2 regions of the Paenibacillus sp. 276b genome follow, and region 2 is predicted to be linked to the other one. Evidence: riboswitches for the same ligand, from Rfam matches in the RefSeq annotation. Region 2 holds a riboswitch; the other holds the start of a gene.
What was found. A riboswitch is a leader RNA that binds a small molecule or an ion and turns the genes downstream of it on or off. The one in region 2 is predicted to bind ZMP and ZTP.
Positions count from the first base shown of each region.

Region 1: another riboswitch for ZMP and ZTP. It lies ahead of BLV50_RS16470 (TIGR01440 family protein); the one in region 2 lies ahead of BLV50_RS05245 (bifunctional 5,10-methylenetetrahydrofolate dehydrogenase/5,10-methenyltetrahydrofolate cyclohydrolase).

Region 1 is NZ_FNRR01000003.1:76,456-79,564, reverse strand. Features, by position in the region: gene BLV50_RS16485 (L-threonylcarbamoyladenylate synthase) at 1-218, shown strand, start outside; gene BLV50_RS16480 (manganese efflux pump MntP) at 391-951, shown strand; gene BLV50_RS16475 (low molecular weight protein arginine phosphatase) at 1,076-1,648, shown strand; ZMP/ZTP riboswitch at 1,764-1,845, shown strand; gene BLV50_RS16470 (TIGR01440 family protein) at 1,985-2,578, shown strand; gene glyA (serine hydroxymethyltransferase) at 2,812-3,109, shown strand, end outside.
Region 2 is NZ_FNRR01000001.1:1,217,814-1,220,922, reverse strand. Features, by position in the region: gene BLV50_RS05255 (MarR family transcriptional regulator) at 1-61, opposite strand, end outside; gene BLV50_RS05250 (stalk domain-containing protein) at 329-1,138, shown strand; ZMP/ZTP riboswitch at 1,220-1,301, shown strand; gene BLV50_RS05245 (bifunctional 5,10-methylenetetrahydrofolate dehydrogenase/5,10-methenyltetrahydrofolate cyclohydrolase) at 1,353-2,204, shown strand; gene BLV50_RS05240 (DUF817 domain-containing protein) at 2,372-3,109, shown strand, end outside.

The sequences.
Region 1 (3,109 bases), on a different contig from region 2:
TGGAGCAGTACCGCGCCGATGCCGTGTTCTCGCTGGGCGAAGCCAGCGAGCTGGAGGAAGCAGCGCGCCGGCTGTACGCCGCGCTGCGCAGCTGCGATGAGCAGGGGGCCACATATATTGTGGCTGAAGCCTGCTCACGCGAAGGACTGGGAGCAGCCGTCATGAACCGGCTGCTCAAGGCGGCAGGTCACCGACTCATTCAGGTCGGTAACCGATAGCTCCCTTTTTCCATAATATCGCTAGAATATTTCCCTCTGGCACCCGTCCTCTAGTTACGACTAGCAAATCCATTTTTTTGAGCTGGGATTGCAAAATGTCTTCTCAGGTTATGTTTATGTCCTTGTCCGCATAAGGTGTACAAGAACCTTTACGTGACTTGGGGGTATGGGGATGTGGGATGTGTCTGCCCATGTAGGGCAGTTGGTAACCATTTTGATTATGGCCGTCGCTCTCGGACTCGACGCGTTCTCACTCGGCATCGGGATTGGCATGAAGGGCATTCGTATGAGAGACGTATTGCGAATCAGTACCGTAACGGCCCTGTTTCACATCATCATGCCGCTCATCGGCATGTATACGGGCAAATATGTCAGTTCCTTACTTGGTGACATTACGACGTATGCAGCTGGCGGTCTGCTGGTCCTGCTCGGCGCCCATATGATCTTGAACGCTTTCCGGGAGGGAGATACCAAACTGGTGGATCATCGATCTTTGCTCGGTGTGATACTGTTCTCACTGAGTGTCAGTGTGGATTCGTTTTCCGTTGGAGTCTCGCTCGGCATGTTCAGCAGTGACTTGGTGTTAACAGTACTGGCTTTTGGTGTTTGTGGTGGAGCGATGTCCGTCATGGGTCTGATGTTGGGACGGCGTGTGAGCCAGAACATGGGGGATTACGGAGAAGCGGTCGGCGGAGCGATCTTGCTCGCTTTTGGACTTTTGTTTATATTTTAAAAAACGACGTTAACCATAATTACAGCCTAGTGCAGTCTTCAATATATAATTAAGAGTTTCATTGGTTCAGATGGAGTTTCAAACATGATTCGACAACATTTGCAAAATGGGGAGGCTAACCACAATGAAACATATTTTGTTTGTATGTACAGGGAATACATGTCGCAGCCCCATGGCGGAGGGACTTTTACGTAAACTGGCGTCTGAGCGGGGCATTCAGGTGGACGTTCGTTCCGCGGGTGTAGCCGCAACTACGGGCATGCCGATTTCCCGTCATGCGGAGGCCGTATTAAGGGATCACAACGTTGAGGGACCCCCTCATTCGACGCTCTTGAGCTCTAACCTGGTCGGTTGGGCTGATCTGATCCTTACGTTGACACGCAGTCATAAACAGCATGTTATGCAGGTTTTTCCTGACTCTATACACAAGACGTATACTTTGAAAGAGTATGTGGAAAATGACGAACAAGTCCTGAATGACCTTCAGGAATTGGACAGCCTGTTTGCGACATTGGAAATGAAACGTGCGCTAGGTCAGGAGATTTTGGCATCTGAACGTGAGCGGGCGATCGAGATCAGACAACGCATACCGAGCTTTGATATTTCGGACCCGTTTGGCGGCAGTCGCGACGATTACAACATCGCTGCGGCAGAGATTCGGACTGCGCTCGACAGACTTTTGGACAAGCTGGAGTAATTGGATTTGTTTAATCATTCCCAGCTACCGATGGATTTCCATATAAAAACGTACACGGGATGTAAATTACCCGTTGATTTTAAACGCAGGTTGTTTTATGATGAATGGGAAAACAGGGATCCGGTGTAACTGGCGACGAAGTGGGCATAACCACGATGGAGCACCGGAACAAACGGCCGGTCGCCTGGGCAAAAGAGCAATTCTGCGTTACCCGCAGACTGCTCTTTTTTTCGTCTTTCATCTGATTATTCGCTATAATAGTACCTGAAATGCCATGCAAGAATATTAAGGGCAGCCAAGAGGAAGCCGGGCATGATTTTATCGGGAGGCGATAGGATGACTATTGAGTTAGATTCGGAACAACCCGGATTGCATGAACAGACTGCATCCATTCTGCGTGAACTGGCGCTTGCCGGACAGCTTGGACCTGGACAGATCGTGGTGATCGGTACAAGTACAAGTGAAGTTGCAGGCAAACGGATTGGTACAAGCGGTGCGGTTGAAGTGGCGCAGCAGCTTCTTGCGGGTATACGCGAGGTGCAGCAGGAGTTCGGTTTTGATGTTGTATTCCAATGCTGTGAGCATCTGAACCGGGCACTGGTTATGGAGCGTTCATTGCTTACACGTCTTGGATTGACTGAGGTTGGTGCAGTACCCGTGCCCAAAGCAGGCGGTTCCATGGCATCCGCAGCGTATCGTTCGCTGACCGATCCTTGCCTGGCTGAACATGTGCAGGCCCATGCGGGACTGGATATTGGGGAGACGATGATTGGCATGCACTTGCGGCATGTGGCAGTACCCTTCCGAACAGCACTCCGCTACATCGGTGATGCCCGAGTAACTACAGCACTGACCCGTCCGAAGTTGATTGGCGGCGAGCGTGCAGTGTATCGTATGGAAGAGCAACCAGATTCGACATTTTGTGACTGATATCTTCAACCTATTTAAAGCCAAATTAGACTTTACACGAAAACGGAGAGTGCAACACCAATCTGAAGAAGCAAAGCGTTCGCCTTTATCCCCGGATTTCCCCCTTATTATAAGGGAGTTCAGAAAAATCTGGGGATAACAGCGATCGGAAGATGGTGATGCAATCGAAGTCAGGAGTGTAACCACTGTAGTTTCGCTTTATAACTTCACTTATAACTGGGAGGAATTTAATCATGGAACAATTGCGCAAGAATGACCCGGCAGTACTGGAAGCGATGAATCTTGAACTGAAACGTCAACAAAACAACATTGAGCTGATCGCGTCCGAGAACATCGTAAGCGAAGCGGTTATTGAGGCAATGGGATCTGTACTTACTAACAAGTACGCTGAAGGATATCCAGGCAAACGTTACTACGGTGGTTGTGAGCATGTGGATATCGTAGAAGATATCGCGCGTGATCGTGCCAAAGAATTGTTTGGAGCAGAACATGTGAATGTTCAACCTCACTCCGGTGCACAAGCGAACATGG
Region 2 (3,109 bases):
CATGTAAAAACCGGATAAATTGGTCATACAGTAACTGTTTTGTTCGATCGTTTGAATCCATTCTTCAATCGCTCCTTATTTACTTATAAACAATAAAAAAACCTTGAATGATTAAACTAATTCAGGAAATTAATCCGAGATAGTTTACTTGTTAACAATATATCATGAGTGAGAACAGTTATCAACTATTTCCTCTGGTAAAAGTAAAAAATTAGAATTAAGCCCTAGGCTACCTTACTGCTTGGAGAATGGCATCTTACATACAGAAACATTTTCTATTTTGATAACGTCTACATATTTAAATAATTAATCCTTAGAGGAGGAGCCTATGTTTAAAAAAATCACTATTTCCTTGCTGACAACGACTCTGCTCATCCTGCCGAGCTTTGCGGCTACCGGGGAAGCTGCAAACCAGTACATCACAATGGATACTGGCATGCTACAAAATAATCGTGTTCTAATTCCGTTACGGGCAGTGTCCGAAAACTTGGGAGCGGAAGTTAACTGGAATAAAGAACTAAAAAATATCACCATTACCAAAGGTGAAATGACAATACTTTTGACCATTAACTCTAAAAAGATACTGGTTAACCAAGAGGCAGTTTCTCTGGATGTTCCTGCGGAATTAAACGATAACACCACCTATATCCCGGCGCGGTTTATCAGTCAAACTTTAGGCGCTGACGTGCAATGGAATCAACAAACCAGCCAAGCAACAATCACTCTGGATGGCACGCAAATACAGGTGACGATGGCAAAACCCAAAGTGCAAGTGCCCAATACAAAGAGAATAACGGCCAAACAACAGCAAATCTTCGTTGATAAATTAAATGAAGCGACAAACCTGTCTTCCATTAAGCAAATTCGGACATACTTTAGCGCCTATTTTACAGATCGTTTTATCAACGAAATTATTCGGGATAGGCTGGAATACGACTTTAAATTCAAAATCATCAGCCAATCCGGTCTGACTTACCCTGACAGTAATACAGCTAGATTAAGTCAATACTCGGGTTCTAGTTCCGTTTACGGTAACAAGGAAACACTCTACCGAAGTGCCACACTCGTCTATACAAATAAGGGCTGGAAAGTAGATCGTGTTGAATTTTCATTAATAGACGAGATACTTAATCCTTAAGATCATCTCTCTCTATAAGAGAAATCCATTAACTATTGAACAATTTTGCTTTTTCAAGTACTATCAATCTAAACAATTTAAACGATCATATGTAACTGGCGAACACGGTGAACCGTGAGGGAGCATATGGTTTTGTAATAAGCCGTACGCCTGGGCAGAGGTAAGGAATATTTATTTCCTTGCCTCTTTTTTATGTTGAAAGGGCGATGTGAAAATGAGTACTGACAAACTGATCTTGAATGGACAAACGGTAGCAGATTTTATGAAGGAAGACATGGCCTCGAAGGTTGCCATTCTTAAGGAAAAAGGCATTCAGCCTTGTCTCGCTACAATTCTCGTCGGAGATGATCCTTCTTCAGCGACTTATGTGCGTATGAAAGGAAATGCTTGTGCTCGCTTAGGCGTGCAATCCATTAAGGTCGTTCTTTCTGCGGATACCACCACGGATGAATTAATTCAAGAAATAAACAAGCTAAATGATGACCCTTCCGTACACGGTATTTTGCTTCAGCACCCTGTCCCGAATCATATCGATGAAAGAGCAGCTTTTGATGCCATTAGTATCGAGAAAGACGTTGACGGTGTTACGACTCTCGGTTTTGCACTTAATGCTTTTGGAGACGCAGAATTCCCTTCCTGTACACCACAGGCTATTATGCGCATTTTGGATTTCTACAATATTCAGATCGAGGGCAAACATGCAGTTGTCATCGGAAGAAGTCCAATTCTGGGCAAACCTGTCTCAGCCATGCTGCTCAACCGGAATGCAACGGTGACGACTTGCCACTCCAAAACCGTGAATCTGGAAGAAATCGTGAAGCTTGGCGATATCATAATTGCAGCCGTGGGCAAACCGCTCTTTGTTAAAGGAGACTGGATTAAACCAGGTGCTGTCGTTATTGATGCAGGTTATAACAAAGGCAACGTCGGAGATGTGGACTACGAAGCTTGCTTTGTTCCTTCTTCAGCAATCACACCTGTACCGGGCGGTGTTGGTCCTGTAACGATTGCGACGCTCATTGAACATACGATTAAATCTGCCTACAAGCTGTCTGAAAATGCATAATTGAATTAGCCAAAAAACAAGGTCCCTCCAGTTGACGAGGGGCCTGTTTTGTCTTTGAATAAGCTCGAATTGAAAATAAGAAAATATATAGATCTTTTTTTCTCTTTTTACAAACGGACCATATCTATATTATTATGAACAAGGCTTAGGAAGGAGATAAACATAACTTGAAACCTTTAGTACAGCTCCTGCATTTTGGTTATCATCAGGCGATGAGTTGCATTTTTCCTGTGGCGATCTTTGGAACGTTGGCCCTTTCTAGCGTAATTCAGATACCCTTTCTTTATCGCTATGATGCCATTCTGCTTGTTTTATTAGCAGTACAATACCTTATGTACCGGAGCGGATTGGAAACACGTGATGAAATCAAAGTCATATGTATATTTCACGTGATTGGATTGGTACTGGAGATGTATAAGGTGTGGATGGGATCCTGGTCATACCCTGAGCCTGGTTATACCAAGCTCTTTGGCGTTCCCCTTTATAGCGGATTTATGTATGCAAGTGTAGCAAGCTTTATGTGCCAAATATGGCGCAGATTGCGTATGGACATGACAGGCTGGCCTGGGTTTGCATCTTCGGTTCTGTTAGGAGGAGCCATCTATATCAACTTTTTCACACATCATTTTATTCCCGATTTTCGTTGGTGGTTGACCGCTCTGGTATTTATTGTTTTTCGTAAAACATGGATTATCTATCGGGTACGATTAACTACCTATCGAATGCCGTTAACGCTCGCTTTTGTCATCGTAGGTTTTTTCATCTGGACTGCTGAAAATATAGCTACATTTTTTAACGGCTGGAAATACCCTGACCAGCATGACTCCTGGCAACTGGTCAGTTTTAGCAAGATAAGTTCGTGGTTCCTTTTGGTGATTATTAGTGTCATCATTGTGGCCCAACTG